Regions from separate parts of the Mesorhizobium sp. CA10 genome, predicted to be linked through region 1. Evidence: predicted binding sites of a transcription regulator. Region 1 holds the regulator's gene; the other holds the start of a gene.
What was found. The regulator PhoB, encoded in region 1, activates phosphate uptake and scavenging genes when phosphate is short. The targets are predictions, from matches to a motif close to TGTCATNNANCTGTCAT.
Positions count from the first base shown of each region.

Region 2: LB535_RS06555 (DUF1045 domain-containing protein) is a predicted target of PhoB. The motif match lies at 5,175-5,191, and genes of this name have one in related genera.

Region 1 covers NZ_JAIUHV010000009.1:158,192-166,956, forward strand. Annotated here, with positions in the region: gene xylF (D-xylose ABC transporter substrate-binding protein) at 1-342, opposite strand, end outside; gene LB535_RS19740 (ROK family protein) at 612-1,853, shown strand; gene phoB (phosphate regulon transcriptional regulator PhoB) at 2,175-2,864, opposite strand; gene phoU (phosphate signaling complex protein PhoU) at 2,881-3,588, opposite strand; gene pstB (phosphate ABC transporter ATP-binding protein PstB) at 3,609-4,412, opposite strand; gene pstA (phosphate ABC transporter permease PstA) at 4,409-5,260, opposite strand; gene pstC (phosphate ABC transporter permease subunit PstC) at 5,264-6,250, opposite strand; gene pstS (phosphate ABC transporter substrate-binding protein PstS) at 6,315-7,373, opposite strand; gene LB535_RS19775 (response regulator) at 7,866-8,765, opposite strand, start outside.
Region 2 covers NZ_JAIUHV010000002.1:648,160-656,924, forward strand. Annotated here, with positions in the region: gene LB535_RS06530 (bifunctional 5-dehydro-2-deoxygluconokinase/5-dehydro-2-deoxyphosphogluconate aldolase) at 1-791, shown strand, start outside; gene iolD (3D-(3,5/4)-trihydroxycyclohexane-1,2-dione acylhydrolase (decyclizing)) at 824-2,668, shown strand; gene iolE (myo-inosose-2 dehydratase) at 2,704-3,618, shown strand; gene LB535_RS06545 (DUF3329 domain-containing protein) at 3,683-3,895, shown strand; gene iolB (5-deoxy-glucuronate isomerase) at 4,272-5,084, shown strand; gene LB535_RS06555 (DUF1045 domain-containing protein) at 5,330-6,037, shown strand; gene LB535_RS06560 (alpha-D-ribose 1-methylphosphonate 5-triphosphate diphosphatase) at 6,160-7,299, shown strand; gene phnN (phosphonate metabolism protein/1,5-bisphosphokinase (PRPP-forming) PhnN) at 7,299-7,925, shown strand; gene LB535_RS06570 (ABC transporter ATP-binding protein) at 8,126-8,765, opposite strand, start outside.

The DNA.
Region 1 (8,765 bases):
GTCGTAGCCGACGACCGGGATTCCTTCATCGAGCGCCTTCTGCACCGCCGGGCCGATCGCCGAGGCATCCTGCGCCAGGATGATCAGCGCGTTGGCGCCCTGCGAGATCAGGCTTTCGACGTCGGTCAGCTGCTTGCCCGGATTGGACTGCGCGTCGGCCGAGATATACTTGTCTCCCGCGGCCTCGATGGCGGCCTTCATCGCTGCTTCGTCGGTCTTCCAGCGCTCTTCCTGGAAATTCGACCACGACACGCCGATCACCTTGTCCTTCGCCTCGGCGACGGACGCCAGCGTCAGCGACATGGCAACGCCCGCCAGAATGGCGGCTGCAAATTTCTTCATGATATCCTCCCTGCGCCCGTGCGGCGCGACCCAGACTGGCCCGAAGGCCGGCACAGAGGCTTTTTTTTCGAGCCTCAAAAAAATAGTGGTCCAGCACAACAGCGCTGTCAACCGAGATTCTGATGGGTTTTGATGGGCTCAGGCATTTTTTTCGGCATCCGCAATAAATAATGACATGGCCCCTGGCTTCTGCCACAATCCCTAGCGTGTCAGCGACAGGCCATGGCATTATCACAAGGCCGCGATGACCGGGGAGGACGTGCGAAACGATGTCGGTCGGAATCCGCCATGACGATTTGCGCCGGCGCAATCGCGCCATGGTGATTTCGGCGGTACGCCGCGCCGGTCAGCCATCACGGACCGAAATTGCCGCCACCACCGGGCTCAGCCACTCGACCATTTCGGCGATCTCCGCCGACCTGATCCAAGAGGGCATTCTCACCGAAAGCAAGGCCAGCGAGCCGACGGCGTTGAAGCGCGGCCGGCCGCAGATCGGCCTGGCGCTGAACCCTGAAGCCGCCGCGGTGCTGACCGTGGTGTTGTCGCTGAACTTCCTGTCGGTCGCCGTGATCGATTATGCCGGCCAGGTTGTTGCCGAGGAGCAGCAGCGCCTGGACACGCTTGTCATGCCCCGCGACGAGCTGATCGGCGAATGCGTGGCGATCGTGCGGCGCCGGCTGCAGGATCCCGACCTCGACATTGGCAGCGTCGCCCGCATCGCCATGGGCATTCAGGGCATCACTGATTCTAATGCACGCGCCATGCTGTGGTCGCCGATAACGCCGCTGACCGACATTCCTTTCGCCGACATTCTCGAGAAGGAATTCGGCATCTCCGCCACCATGGAGAATGACTGCAACATGATGGCGGTGGCGCTGCAATGGCGCGACCCGGAGCGCTATCGTGACGACTTCATCGCCATCCTGTTGTCGCACGGCATCGGCATGGGTCTCGTGCTCAAGGGTGCGCTGTTCACCGGCACGCATTCCTCCGGCGGCGAGTTCGGCCACATGATCCACCGCCCGGGCGGGGCGCTTTGCCGCTGCGGCCGCCGCGGCTGCGTCGAGGCCTATGCCGGCAATTACGCGATCTGGCGCAGCGCCATGAAAATGAGCGAGGACGCCGAGCCGGTCGACGTCGGCGACGCCGACATGCGGGCCCTTGCCGCGAAGGCGCGCGAGAGGGACGGCCCCGAACGGGAGGCTTATCGCCGGGCCGGCGAAGCGCTTGGTTTCGGTCTCGGCAGCCTGTTCGCCCTCATCGACCCGGCGCCTGTCGCCATGGTCGGCGTCAGCGCGGCCGCCTTCGACCTGATCGAGCCGGCGCTGCGCGAGGCGATCGCCCAGACGGCCGGCGGCCAGCACTCCGAATCGATCTCCTTCGACACCGAGCCGAACGAACTGCCGCTGATCCGCGAAGGCTGCGCCATGCGCGCGCTGACCTTCGTCGACCAGGAGATTTTCGCGCCCGGAGGCCAAGCAAGAGTGGGGACGGGAAAGAACGTGGCCTGAGGCAGCCTTGAAGAGGTCCGGGGACAGCAGCAGACGCTTGAAATTAGCGAAGGCCCCGCAGCTTCGTCATTCCAGGGCGGAGCAGGAGCGAAGCTTCGTCGCGGAGACCCTGGAATCCATGCCGCTACCTCACGCGTCGAGCGCAGCGGCACAGAATTCTGGACTGTCGCAACGCATCGACATCACGGAATGGATCCTCGGGTCTGCGCGCGTCGCTGCGCCCCTTGCTCCGCCCGTGGATGACGAAGCACAAGCGTCCCGGGTGCCCACCAGCTTGGATGTTGGAAGTGCTTGGCCCGTCAGGACTTCGGCGCCCTGAGCCTAATCTTCCCTGATCGCATAACCCGCCCCACGGATGGTGCGGATGACATCCGGCATGCGGCCGTTGTTGACGGCTTTGCGCAGGCGGCCGACATGCACGTCGACGGTGCGCTCGTCGATATAGATCGTCTCGCCCCAGACATTGTCGAGCAGCTGGCTGCGCGAGAACACGCGGCCGGGGTGGCGCATCATGAATTCGAGCAGGCGGAACTCGGTCGGGCCGAGCCTGATCTCGCTCTTCTTGCGGTAGACGCGGTGCGACTCGCGGTCGAGCACGATGTCGCCGACCTTGAGCACGCTGGACAGCACCTCCGGCTTGGCGCGGCGCAGCAGCGCCTTGACGCGCGCCATGAACTCCGGCGTCGAGAACGGCTTGACCAGATAGTCGTCGGCGCCGGTCGAGAGGCCGCGCACACGGTCGCTTTCCTCGCCCCGCGCCGTCAGCATGATGATCGGCAGCCGCTCGGTCTCGGGCCGCATCCTGAGGCGCCGGCAGAGCTCGATGCCGGAAACCGCCGGCACCATCCAGTCGAGCACGAGCAGGTCGGGAACGTTCTCCTGAAGGCGGATTTCGGCCTCGTCGCCGCGGGTCACCACTTCGACCTGGTAACCCTCGGATTCGAGATTGTAGCGGAGCAGCACCCCAAGCGGCTCCTCGTCCTCCACCACCATGATGCGTGGCGCGATCATTGGCAGATACCCTTCGTCAGGCCGCCGGCGCCGACATTGTCGTCTCGTCCTGCTTGGGACGATTCGCGGGCAATTGCGTGCCGGTCAGCACATAATAGGCGTTCTCGGCGATGTTGGTCACATGGTCGCCGATGCGCTCGAGATTCTTGGCGCAGAACAGAAGATGCGTGCAGGCGGTGATGTTGCGCGGGTCTTCCATCATGTAGGTCAGGAGCTCCCGGAAGACGGATGTGTATTTGACGTCGATGCGCTCGTCGTCGTTGCGAAGCTTGGCCAGCGCCGTGGCGTCGCCCACCGTATATTCCTGGATCACGGCTTGGACCTGGATCAGCACCAGCTGGGCCATGGAATCGATCGAGTGCGTGAGGTCGCGCGGCGCGGCGCTGACGCCGACCGAACCGACGCGCTTGGCGATGTTCTTGGCGAGATCGCCGATGCGTTCGAGGTCGCCCGCCATGCGGATCGAGCCGACCACGTTGCGAAGGTCGTCGGCCATCGGCTGGCGCTTGGCGATCAGCGTGATGGCGCGGTCGTCGAGCTCGCGCTGGCGCGCGTCCATGATGGCATCGTCGGAAACGACACGCTGCGCCATGGCATTGTCGGTCTCAAGCAGGGCCTTGGTCGAAGCGCCGACCATGGAGGCGGCGAGATCGCCCATGTCGTTGATGAGCCGGCTGATCTGCCTCAGATCCTCGTCGAAGGAAGCGACGGTATGTTCGGCCATGATGATGTCCTCGTATGAGCTCAGCCGAAGCGGCCGGTGATGTAGTCCTGCGTGCGCTTTTCGCGGGGCGAGGTGAAGATCTTCTCGGTCCGGTCGAACTCCACCAGCTCGCCCAGATACATGAACGCCGTCTGCCGCGACACGCGCGCCGCCTGCTGCATGTTGTGGGTGACGATGACGATCGTGTAGTCGGCCTGCAGCTCGTCGATCAGTTCCTCGATCTTGGCGGTCGACAGCGGATCGAGCGCCGAGGCCGGCTCGTCGAGCAGGATGACCTCGGGCTTCACCGCAACGGTACGGGCGATGCACAGGCGCTGCTGCTGGCCGCCCGAGAGGCTGAGGCCGCTGGCGTTGAGCTTGTCCTTGACCTCGTTCCAGAGTGCTGCGCGCTTCAGCGCCTGCTCGACGCGGCTGTCCATCTCGGCCTTGCTGATCTTCTCATAGAGCCTGACGCCGAAAGCGATGTTCTCGTAGATCGACATCGGGAACGGCGTCGGCTTCTGGAACACCATGCCGATCTTGGTGCGCAGCAGGTTGAGGTCCTGCGAGCGGTCGAGGATGTTCTTGCCGTCGAGCAGCACCTGGCCCTCGGCGCTCTGTTTCGGATAGAGCTCGTAGATGCGGTTGAGCACGCGCAGCAGCGTCGACTTCCCGCAGCCCGACGGGCCGATGAATGCGGTCACGCTGCGCTCGGGCAGGGACAGGTTGATGTCCTTCAGCGCCTTCGACTGGCCATAGTAGAAATTGAGGTTCTTGACCTCGATCTTGGCCTTCTCGACGGTCGTGTCGGCTGCGTTCAGGTCGGTGGACAACATCGGTTTCATCTGTCCTCTCTGCGTCCGGTTAGGCTGCGGGCGATGATGCTCAGCCCGAGAACCGTCAGGGTGATTATGAGAGCGCCCGTCCAGGCCAGTTGCTGCCATTCCTCGTAAGGGCTGAGAGCGAACTGGAAGATGGTTACCGGCAGGCTGGCCATCGGCGCATTGAGATTGCTCGACCAGAACTGGTTGTTGAGCGCGGTGAAGAGAAGCGGCGCCGTCTCGCCGGAGATGCGGGCGATCGCCAAAAGGATGCCGGTGACGATGCCGGAGAGCGCCGCGCGATAGGCAACCGAGCGGATCACCACCCAGCGCGGTGCTCCGATGGCGGTGCCTGCTTCGCGCAGCGCGTTGGGCACAAGGTTCAGCATGTCCTCGGTGGTGCGCACCACGACGGGGATCACCAGGATCGACAGCGCGACCGCGCCGGCAATCGCCGAGAAGTGCCCCATCGGTCGGACCATCAGCTCGTAGACGAACAGGCCGATGATGATCGACGGCGCCGACAAGAGGATGTCGTTGATGAAGCGCACCACCGTCGTGAGCTTCGAGAAGCGTCCGTATTCGGCCATGTAGGTGCCGGCCAGCACGCCGATCGGCGTGCCGACGATGATACCGATGATCGTCATGACGATGCTGCCGTAGATGGCATTGAGCAGGCCGCCGGCATCGCCGGGCGGCGGCGTCATTTCTGTGAATACCGAAAGCGACACCCCGGAAAGCCCCTTGTAGAGCAGGGCGCCGAGAATCAGCGCCAGCCAGGCCAGCCCGATGCCCGCCGCGACGACGCACAGCGTCATCATCACGGCATTCTTGCGCTTGCGACTTTGGTGAAGCGATGCGGCAGTCGACATCGGTCAGGCTCCCGTGCGGCTATCGATGCGCAACAGCATGTAGCGTGCGAGCGCGAGGATGATGAAGGTGATGATGAACAGGATCAGGCCGAGCGATACCAGCGAGGATGTATAGAGGTTGCCATCGGCTTCGGTGAATTCGTTGGCGATGGTCGCCGAGATCGTCGTGCCCGGCGCAAACAGCGAGGCGCTGATGCGGTGCGCGTTGCCGATGACGAAGGTGACGGCCATCGTCTCGCCGAGCGCGCGGCCGAGGCCGAGCATGACGCCGCCCATGATGCCGACGCGGGTATAGGGGATGGTCACGCGCCGGGTCACTTCCCAGGTCGTGCAGCCGATGCCGTAGGCCGATTCCTTCAGCACCGCCGGCACCGTGTCGAATACGTCCTTGGTGATCGAGGTGATGAAAGGCAGCACCATGATAGCGAGGATCAGCGACGAGGTCAGCAAGCCGATGCCGTAGGGCGGACCGGCAAACAGGCTGTCGAGGCCGGGGATGCCTTTGAACAGCCAGATGATGAAGGGCTGGACCGTCGTCTGCAGGAACGGCGCGAAGACGAACAGGCCCCAGATGCCGTAGATGATCGAGGGAATGCCGGCGAGCAGCTCGACCGCGATGCCGATCGGACGCCTGAGCGGGCGCGGGCAAAGCTCGGTCAGGAAGACGGCGATGCCGATGCCGATCGGCACGGCGATGAGAATGGCGATGGCCGAGGTGACGATGGTGCCGTAGATGGGCGCAAGCGCGCCGAAATTCTCAGTAACCGGGTTCCAGGATTCGGTGGTCAGGAAGGAGAAGCCGAACTTCGACAGCGCCTCCCACGATCCGGCGACCAGCGATATCGCGACCCCGCCGAGCAAAACGAGCACGAGCATGGCGGAAAGGCGCGTCGCCGTCCGGAAAACCATGTCGGTGACGGCGAAGCGGCGCACCGTCGCTTCTCTGGTCCGCAGGGCGGACGATGTCGCGGCTTCGGAAACGGCTGTCATTTAGCCCCTCGCATTTCGAAAGAGACAGGAGGGCGCCGCAGACGCCCTCCTTATTTTGCGGGAATTACATGCCGGAGTAGAGCGGCTTGCCGTTCGCGTCGACGATGTCCTTGCTCCACATTTCCTCGACGCTCTTCACGACCGCGTCGGGCATCGGAACATAGTCCAGCCCGGCGGCCAGCTCGTCGCCCTTGGCATAAGACCAGGCGAAGAACTTGAGCGCTTCGGTCGTCGCCGCGGCGTCGTCGGGCTTCTTGTAGACGAGGATCCAGGTGGCCGAGGTCATCGGCCAGGATTCGGCGCCGGCCTGGTTGGCCAGGATGACGCCGTAGCCCGGCTGCGAGTTCCAGTCGGCATTGGCGGCAGCGGCCGAGAACGCGGCGGCGGTCGGCTCGACCTTCTTGCCGTCCTTGTTGATCAAGTCGGTGTAGGTCAGCTTGTTCTGCTTGGCATAGGCATATTCGACATAGCCGATCGCGCCGCCGGTCTGCGACACGTTGTTGGCAACGCCTTCATTGCCCTTGGCGCCGATGCCCACCGGCCACTCGAGCGCGGTGTTGACGCCGACCTTCGACTTCCAGTCGGCGCTGACGTCGGCCAGGTAGTAGCTGAAGTTGAAGGTGGTGCCCGAGCCGTCCGAACGGTGGACGACGGCGATCGCCTGGTCGGGCAGCTTGACGTCGGGGTTGAGCTTCTTGATTGCTTCGTCGTTCCAGTTGGTGATCTTGCCGGCGAAGATGTCGGCGAGCGTCGGACCGTCGAGCACCAGCTCGCCCGGCTTGACGCCTTCGAGGTTGACGACCGGAACGATGCCGCCCATCACCATCGGGAACTGCGCGAGCCCGGTGGAGTTGAGATCCTCGCCTTTCAGCGGCGCGTCCGAAGCGCCGAAGGTCACGGTCTTGGCCTTGATTTGCTTGATGCCGCCGCCGGAGCCGATCGACTGATAGTTGAGACCGATGCCGGTCTCCTTCTTGTAGGCGTCGGCCCACTTCGCGTAGATCGGATAGGGGAAGGTGGCGCCAGCGCCGGAAATGTCGGCTGCCATCGCGGCGGCCATGCTAAGGGTTGATGCCGCAGCCATTGCAATTGCAACGGCCGCCGAGCGGATGAAATGTCTCATGTGGCCTGCTCCTGTTCGGAAGATGGTCTTTCGGCACCCGTTGTATCGGCGCCCGGTCAGCGCAATAGTCCTCGATTATTACAGTCGCATGACAGTTTCGTGTCAGCCCGGTAACGCCTGAACGGGGATGCACGGAAGGGTTCCGCGGCGGCCTCGAAGGGCCGGCCGGAGTTTGCCGCGGAAATCAGCAACTTGTCTGAATTTTGAAACAAAATTTATCCCGGCGGCCGGATGACGGCCGCCGGGAAATAAAATCCGGACGAGAGTGCGTTGCCTGTAAGCCAGAGCGGATCATGGCCTGGCCATCGCCGAAAACAGGTCCGTTGGGGTAGAGTCGACGCTGTTTCTTGTCGGCGGTCGCTGCTCCCGCCCGTAACCGAAGAGCGGAATCAATGTCATGATTGTCCGAGCTTGGCGCTTGCTTTGGTATGGTGCGATCGCACCATACGCATGCGTCAGCCCCTTGCCGCCGTCCTGCCCGCTAAATTCGTTTTAACCGGCGTTGCGCCGGGTCTCTACGTCCGAACCCAGCCAGCGCTCGAGCTTTTCGAGCAGCGCCCGCGGACTGATCGGCTTCGGCAGGTAATCGTCCATGCCGGCTTCCAGGCAGCGTTCGCGGTCGCCCTTCAGCGCATGCGCGGTGACGCCGACGATCGGCACATGCGTGCCCATGTCCTCCTCGAGCCGGCGGATCGCGCCCGTCGCCTCCAGCCCGTTCATTTCCGGCATCGATACATCCATCAGGATCATGCGCGGATTGAGCCTGCCGAAGGCATCGAGCGCCTTGCGGCCGTTGCCGACGATCTCGAAGCGGTAACCGGTCTCGCCAAGGATCTGGGTGAACACCATCTGGTTCACCTCATTGTCCTCGGCGACGAGGATGTCGAGCTCGCGCTCGGCATCGGCGGGGCGCGGACGCGCCCGCGCCGGCGGCGGTTGCAGCATGGCGCGCTCCGATGCCGCCATCTGCGCTGGCGCGGCTTGCGGGGGGCTGGCGGCGCCAATGGCGGGTTGCGCCGCCGCGCTGCTGTGGCGGTGGCGCTGGACGGTCGAGACCAGCGTTTCCAGGAGAATGGAGGAACGCGCCGGCTTGATCAGCTGCGCATCGATGCCGAGGTCGCGATAGGCCGTGCCGGCAAGCGACTGGTCGACCGAGGTCAGCATGATGATGGGCGTATGCGCCAGGCCCGCCGTATTGCGCACGATGCGCGCCATCTCGGCGCCGGTCATGCCCGGCATCTGATAATCAAGCACGACGCAGTCGACCGGCACGCCGTAGGCGGCGGCGGCAATCAGCACCTTCAACCCTTCGGCGCCGCTTTCGGCCGCACAGGAATCGAACGTCCACGACGCCATCTGCTCGCTGAGGATCGAGCGGTTGACGGCATTGTC
Region 2 (8,765 bases), on a different contig from region 1:
CCGCCAAGGTCGGGGCCGACGTTTCGCGCATCCCCGACTTCAAGGTGCTGACCGTCAAGGCGGCGGCAAAGGTCGCCGCCGGCCGCGATGGCTACGGCATGCTGATCGACGAGAAATATGGCCGCGACGCCATGTTCGAATTCGCCCGCCATCCCTTCGCCTGGCTCGGCCGCCCCGTCGAATTGCCCGGGTCGCGGCCGCTGCGTTTCGAGTTTTCGCAGGATATCGGCTCGCAGCTCACCGAATGGCCTGTCGACCATTGCATCAAATGCCTGTGCTTCTATCACCCGGACGATCCGGAAGCACTGAAGAGCGAGCAGCAGCAGAAGCTGCGCGCGCTGTTCGAGGCGGCGCGAAAGGTCGGCCGCGAACTGCTGGTCGAGATCATCGCCGGCAAGCATGGCAAGCTCGACGACACCACCATTCCGCGGGCGCTTGAAGAGCTCTATGCGCTGGGCATCAAGCCGGACTGGTGGAAGCTCGAGCCGCAGGCTTCCGCAGGCGCCTGGGCGAAGATCGAACAGGTGATCGTCAGGAACGATCCTTGGTGCCGTGGCGTGGTGCTGCTCGGGCTGGAAGCGCCGCAGGACGAGCTGGTCGCGGCGTTTGCCGCCACCGCCAATGCGCCGATCGTCAAAGGTTTCGCCGTCGGCCGCACCATCTTCGTCAACGCCGCCGAACGATGGCTGGCCGGCAGGATGTCGGATGACGAGGCGATCGCCGACATGGCCGCGCGCTTCGAGCAGTTGACCGAGGCATGGCTTGCCGCGCGCGGCCGCAAAGCCGCATAACGAGACCGCTGAAGGACTGCGGAGGAGACATCATGAGCAAGACAATCCGCCTGACGATGGCGCAGGCGCTGACCCGCTTCCTCAGCCGGCAAATGACCGAGATCGACAGGAAGAAGGTGCCGATCTTCGGCGGCGTCTGGGCGATTTTCGGCCATGGCAATGTCGCCGGCATCGGCGAGGCGCTCTACCAGGTCCGCGACGAGTTGCCGACCTTCCGCGCCCATAACGAGCAGGCGATGGCTCACGCGGCGATCGCCTATGGCAAGGCGAATTTCCGCCGCCGCTTCATGGCCGCGACCAGTTCGATCGGTCCCGGCGCGCTCAACATGGTGACGGCGGCCGCACTCGCGCATGTAAACCGGTTGCCCGTCCTGTTTTTGCCTGGCGATGTCTTCGCCAACCGCCTGCCGGACCCGGTGCTGCAGCAGGCCGAGGATTTCTCCGACGGCACGGCGAGCGTCAATGACTGCTTCCGGCCCGTATCGCGCTATTTCGACCGCATCACGCGGCCGGAGCAGATCATCCCGGCGCTGAACCGCGCCATGCAGGTGCTGACCGATCCGGCCGAATGCGGCCCGGTGACGCTGTCGCTCTGCCAGGACGTGCAGACGGAGGCCTATGATTATCCCGAAAGTCTGTTCGCCGAGCGTGTCTGGACACCGCGCCGGCTCCGCCCGGATCGGAACGAGCTGGCGGCAGCCGTCGCGGCGCTGAAAGGCGCCAGGAAGCCGCTGGTGATCGCGGGCGGCGGGGTGCTGTATTCGCAGGCTTCGGACGAGCTCGCCAACCTGGTGCAGGGCGCTGGCATTCCGGTCTGCGAGACGCAGGGCGGCAAATCCTCGTTGCCCGACGACCATCCGCTCAACATGGCGGCGGTCGGCGTCACCGGCACGTCGGCCGCCAACCGGCTGGCGGAGGAGGCCGATGTCGTGCTTGCGGTCGGCACCAGGCTGCAGGATTTCACCACCGGCTCCTGGGCGCTGTTCAAGAATGCCGGCCGCACCATTATTGGCCTCAATACTCAGGTCTTCGACGCCGGCAAGCATTGGGCGCTGCCGCTGGTCGCCGACGCGGCCGAAGGGCTTGCCGAGCTGTCCGCCGGGCTGAAGGGCTGGAAGGCGCCCGCCGCCTGGACCGATAATGCGCTGAAGGGCAAGACGGAGTGGCAGGCGGCAGCCGCAAAGGTAACCGCTTCAACCAATGCCGCCTATCCTTCCGATGCGCAAGTGATCGGCGCGGTGCAGCGCGCCATGGGTTCGGGCGTCACGCTGCTGCATGCCGCCGGCGGTCTGCCCGGCGAATTGCACAAGCTGTGGCAGGCCGGCGCGCCCGGCTCCTACCATGCGGAATACGGCTTCTCGACCATGGGCTACGAGATCGCCGGCGGGCTCGGCGTCAAGATGGCCAAGCCCGACCAGGAGGTCGTCGTCATGGTCGGCGACGGCTCCTATCTGATGCTCAATTCCGAGATCGCCACTTCGGTGATGCTTGGCCTGAAGCTCACCCTCGTTTTGCTCGACAATCGCGGCTATGGCTGCATCAACCGGCTGCAGATGGCGACCGGCGGCGCCAACTTCAACAACCTCTTGAAGGACGCCCGCCACGAGGTGATGCCTGACGTCGACTTCGCCGCGCACGCGGCAAGCTTAGGTGCCGTGGCCGAGAAGGTAGCGTCGATCGCCGAGCTGGAGACAGCACTGGCCAAGGCGAAGAAGAACGACAAGACGACGGTGCTGGTGATCGACACCGATCCGCTGGTGTCGACGGAGGCCGGCGGCCATTGGTGGGACGTCGCCGTGCCGGAAGTCTCGTCGCGACGCGAAGTCAACGCCGCGCGCAAGAAATACGAGGAAGCCGTGGACAGCCGTAAGGGCTGAACCGGCTCGCAACGAACCGACATTGGAGTGACGACTTGAAAGCCAAACTGGGCATGTCCCCCATCGCATGGTGGAATGACGATCTCGTGGAATTGAGCGATGACGTGTCGCTGGAGGAATGTTTGCGCCAGTCGCGCTCGGCCGGCTTCACCGGCATGGAGATGGGCCGCCGCTTCCCCAACGATCCGAAGGTGATGCTGCCGATCCTGAAGGAGGCCGACGTCACGCTTTGCGGCGGCTGGTTCTCGGGCACGCTTGTCAACGAGGACATCTCCCGGAACAAGGACCGCATCCAGCCGATGATCGACCTGTTCAAGGCCGTCGACGCGCCCTGCATCGTCTATGGCGAGGTCGGCCGGTCCATTCAGGGCGACCGCTCCAAGCCTCTGGCCACCAAGCCGAAACTTTCAGATGACGAGATGAAGGCTTACGGCCGGCGCGTCACCGAGTTCGGCGAGTGGTGCGCTGAGCAAGGCATGCCGCTCTCTTACCATCACCACATGGCGGCGGTGGTCGAGACCGAGCCGGAGCTCGACGCCTTCATGCGCAACTCCGGCGAAGGCATTCCGCTGCTGCTCGATGCTGGCCATCTCGCCTTTGCCGGCGGCGACGTGCTGCGCGCCATTGACAATCACCACAAGCGCATCAACCACGTCCATGTGAAGGATGTTCGCATGGGCGTGATCGACGGGCTCGACCGCACGAAACAGTCCTTCCTCGACGCCGTGGCGCTCGGCGCCTTCACCGTGCCGGGCGACGGCTCGCTCGATTTCGGCGCCATCGTCCAGCGTTTCGCCGATCATGGCTATGAAGGCTGGTTCGTGGTCGAGGCCGAGCAGGATCCGAAGAAGAACCCGCCGCTCAAGATGGCCCAGGTCGGCCACAAGGAACTTATGCGGGTGATGACGGCCGCCGGCTATACGGTCGAGACGCAGGGTTTTCCGGCCTGAGCAGTGGAATAGTCGGGGCGCCCGGTTTATCCGTTGTGCTTTGGCAAAATCCTGGATTGGCGCGATGAAAGACTATGAGCATCCCTTCTTCCGGCCGCTGTGGCGCCGTATCGCGGTCGTCGCGGTCTGCCTGGTCTGGTCGGTGATCGAATTCGCCTCCGGCACACCCTTCTGGGGCGTCATCGCGCTGGGCTTCGCCGGTTACGCGGTGTGGCAGTTTTTCTACCTCTACAAACCGGAGGAGGAGAACAAGGCCGACGTCGAACCAAAAGAGTGAGTGATCCATGGCTCGAGAGCTTCTACGGATCGGATACTGCGTGCAAGGCGGATCGCATACGTTGGCGATTAGCCGAAACGCTCCTCGCTTCGTCATCCTAGGGCGGAGCAAGGAGCGCAGCGACGCGGCGCAGACCCTAGGATCCATTCCGTGACTTCGAAGCAGCCGCTGCGGTACAGAATTCTGCTCCGCAGCGCCCTTCGATTGAGGTAACGGCATGGATTCTAGGGTCTCCGCGACGGAGCTGCGCTCCTGCTTCGCCCTAGAATGACGAAGTTGGAGGCCTCGGCCAATCTCGAAGGTTGTGCTGGTTCTGTCAGCCGGCAAGATCTTTGATCCGCAACCAACGAAGGCCAACGGAATAGGAGAGACAAAAATGTCGAAACTGCTCGTCAAGGCCGACAAGGGCCACGGCCATGTCGCTCACGTCACGCCGCAAAGCGCCGGCTGGACCTATGTCGGTTTCGACCTGCATCGGCTTCGTCCGGGCGAGACGGTGTCCGGCAAAACCGGCGAGCGCGAGGCCTGCCTGGTGTTCGTCACCGGAAAGGGCAAGGCATCGGCCGGCGGCAAGGATCTCGGCCTGCTCGGCGAGCGCATGTCGCCCTTCGAAGGCAAGCCGTGGTCGGTCTATGTGCCGCAAGGCGCCGACTGGTCGGTGACCGCCGATACCGAGCTGGAACTCGCCGTCTGCTCGGCGCCTGGCCTCGGTGGCCGTCTGCCGGTGCGCGTCATCGGACCTGACGATCTCGGCCAGGAGGTGCGCGGCAAGGGAACCAGCACGCGCTACGTCACCAACATCCTGCCCGAGGGCAAGCCGGCTGATTCGCTGCTGGTGGTCGAGGTGATCACGCCCGGCGGCCACACGTCGAGCTATCCGCCGCACAAGCACGACCAGGACAATCTGCCGGCCGAATCCTATCTCGAGGAGACCTATTATCACCGCCTCAACCCGCCGCAGGGCTTTGCCTTCCAACGCGTCTACACCGATGCCGACCGCAACGGCGTGCGCGAGCTGGACGAGGCGATGGCGATCGAGGACGGCGACGTCGTGCTGGTGCCCAAGGGCTATCATCCCTGCGCGGCCTGCCACGGCTACGACCTCTATTACCTCAACGTCATGGCCGGACCGAAGCGGACGTGGAAATTCCACAACGCGCCCGAGCATGAATGGCTGATCAAGGCCTGATCGACGCGCCGGCAAAGCCGTTGGTCCAGCCCGGAAAAATCGTCGGCTAACGAGCTCCGTGCTGGACTTGCCTTCGAAAACCCACGAAAGCTTCGTCAATCCGTCATGGAAATCACCTATGGCAGCGGTTCCGGTGCATGTCGCCCCAAGCGCTCCGGCGTTTGGGCCACGACCTGCCAAGACAATGACTTGAAGCGCGTCGCATATTCCTTTGGGGCGCGCAGCGCGCTTGACGAGGAACGCCCATGCGCTACGCCATCTACTATACCCCGGGGCAGGACGAGAAGCTGGCGCGCATTGCAGCCAACTGGCTGGGCCGCGACCCGTTCGGCGCGGCGACGCGGCCGGTCGAGGCCGTGGGCGATCTGTCGGCCGCGGAAGTCGCTTTCCATACTGCCTCTGCCCGGCGCTACGGATTCCATGCGACGCTGAAAGCGCCGTTCCGGCTGGCGCCGAACGAGACGGAAGCTTCGCTGCGCGCCGCGCTCGACGCTTTCGCCGAGACGACGCCGCCTGTGATCATCCCGCGTCTCGTCGTCGGCCAGATCGACGGCTTCTTCGCGCTGGTGCCGGAAACGCAGTTTGCGCCGCTCAACGATTTCGCCGGCGAGGTGGTGCGCGCCTTCGATCCGTTCCGCGCGCCGCTGACGGAGGCCGAGATCGAGCGCCGCAGCCCCGATGCGCTGAAGCCGGACGAGTTCCGCAATCTCTGCCAATGGGGCTACCCTTACGTCTTTGACACGTTCCGCTTCCACATGACGCTGTCGGGGCGGGTCGGGCCACAGGAAAGCCCACGTCTTCGTGCAGCGATCGACGGCCTGTTCGCCGACGTGCTGCGGCAGCCCGTGCCGGTGGATGCGCTGACATTGTTCGTCGAAAGCGAGCCCGGCGCCCCGTTCATGGTGCTTTCCCATCATGCGCTTGGCCGCAGCCCCGCCCGCAAGACCGCATAGGACGGATCCGCGGAAACGCTGAACCGCCCTATCTTTTTGTTTACGCAATTTCGGACGGAAAACCGCAAAGCACTTTTCCTGGAATTGCTCTGAAACGACTGCTTGAGATAGGACCGCCCGAGATGACCGCCGAAACCGTTCTCACCAATGCCCGCATCGTGTTGCCCGACGAAATCGTCAAGGGCTCGCTGTTGTTGCGCGGTGGCCTGATTGCCGCCGTCGAGCCGGGGGCTGCCCGCGCCGGCGAGGACATGGGCGGCGATTACATCATCCCGGGTCTCGTCGAGCTTCACACCGATCACCTCGAAGGTCATTACGCGCCGCGCCCGAAAGTGCGCTGGAACCCGATCGCCGCCGTGCTTGCCCATGACGCCCAGGTCGCGACCGCCGGCATCACCACGGTGCTCGACGCCCTGCGCGTCGGCATGGACGAGGATGCCGACCTGAAATCCGACGACGTTCGCAAGCTGGCCGACGCCATCGAGGACAGCGTGCGCCAGGATCGGCTCAGGGCCGACCATTTTATCCACCTGCGCTGCGAGGTCTCGGCGCCGGACTGCCTCGAGGCTTTCGCCAATTTCGAGACCGACGAGCGGGTTAAGCTCGCCTCGCTGATGGACCATGCGCCCGGACAGCGCCAGTTCGTCAACCTCGAGACCTATGCCTACTACTACCAGCGCAAGCTGAAGCTGACGGACCGCGACTTCCAGAAATTCTGCGAGAAGCGGATGGCCGAATCGGCCCGCAATTCCGGTCCGAACCGCGTCTTCATCTCGGCCGCCTGCCAGGAGCGCGGCATCGTGCTGGCGAGCCATGACGACGCGACCGCCGGCCATGTCGACGAAGCGATCGAGCAGGGCGTGCGCGTCGCCGAGTTCCCGACGACGGAAGAGGCCGCCAAGGCCTCGAAAGCCGCAGGCCTCGGCGTGCTGATGGGCGCGCCAAACGTCATGCGCGGCGCCTCGCATTCCGGCAATGTCTCGGCGCGCACGCTCGCCGCCGACGGCCTGCTCGACATCCTGTCGTCCGACTACATCCCTTTCAGCCTGATCCAGTCGGCCTTCTTCCTCGGCGACGTCGTCGAGGGCATCTCGCTGCCGCAGGCGGTCGCCATGGTCTCGAAGAACCCGGCCGAAGCGATCGGCCTCGCCGACCGCGGCATCATCGAGCCCGGCCGCCGTGCCGACCTGGTGCGGGTGCGCGTGGACGACCATGTGCCGGTCGTGCGCACCGTGTGGCGCCAGGGCAGCCGGGTAGCATGATGATGGTCTCAGCTCTCATCGAGCGCGAGCTGGCCGACAGCCTGCCGATCCGCAACGGCGTCTTCGTCGCGGTGGTGGGGCCGAGCGGCGCCGGCAAGGATACGGTGATCGGCTACGCCAAGGCGCGCTTTGCCGGCGAGACGCGGCTGGAATTCGTGCGCCGCGTCATCACCCGGCCGAGCGACACGGCAAGCGAGGACCACGATACGCTGGCCGATGCCGCCTTTGCCGAGGCGGAGGCCGACGGCGCCTTCTCGCTGTGCTGGGACGCGCACGGCCTGCGCTATGGCCTGCCGGCCGATGTCGATTGGGCCGTGGCCAATGGTCATGTAGCCGTGGCGAATGTCTCCCGCGCGGTCATCCCGGCGCTGCGCGAGCGCTACGCCAACCTGGCCGTGGTCGAGATCACCGCCACGCCGGAAATCCTCGCCGAGCGGCTGGCGGCGCGCGGCCGTGAATCGCGCGGCGAGGTGCTTGCCCGCCTGGCGCGCAGCACCAGCGTAAAGCTGACGGGACCGGACGTGACCTCGATCGACAACAGCGGCGACAAGGAAATCGCCGGCGAACGCTTCGCCGAGGTGCTGCGCAAGGCGATGGCGTTCTCGGATCTGTCGGACATGATCTAAGACCTTCTCCTTCTCCCCTTGTGGGAGAAGGTGGATCGGCGCGCAGCGCCGAGACGGATGAGGGGTGTTGGAAGGATCGCTGCGATGACGAAATGAGCGCTGTGCGCATCCTATTCTTCAGCGCCTCGTTTCTTCCAGCACCCCTCATCCGGCCGCTTCGCGGCCACCTTCTCCCACAAGGGGAGAAGGGGCGCCGCGCTTCACTTGTGGAAGTTGGCGATGAACTGCTTGAACTGCGGCGTCGGCGGCCTAGCGAACATCTCCTTCGGTTCGCCGGCCGAGTCCACCTCGCCCTTGTGCAGGAACATCACCTTGCTCGACACGTCGCGGGCAAAACCCATCTCGTGCGTGACGACCAGCATGGTGCGTCCTTCTTCGGCGAGCGAGCGCATGACGCGCAGCACCTCGCCGACCAGTTCCGGATCGAGCGCGGATGTCGGCTCGTCGAACAGCATCACCTTGGGATTCATCGCCAGCGCTCGGGCTATTGCCGCGCGCTGCTGCTGGCCGCCAGACATGTGGGGCGGATAGTAGTTGCGGCGCTCCCATATGCCGACGCGCTTCAGCAATGCCTCGGCCTGCTCCAGGCACTCGGCGCGCGGCCGCTTCAGCACATGCGTCGGCGCGGCGACGAGGTTTTCCAGCACGGTCATGTGCGACCATAGATTGAAGCTCTGGAAAACCATGGCGAGGTTGGCGCGGATCCGCTCCACCTGGCGGATGTCGGCGGGCATCTGGTGGCCGTCGCGACCCCGCTTCATCTTGATGAGCTCGCCGTCGACCCGCACTTCGCCGGAATCCGGGGTCTCCAGGAGATTGATACAACGCAGCATCGTGCTC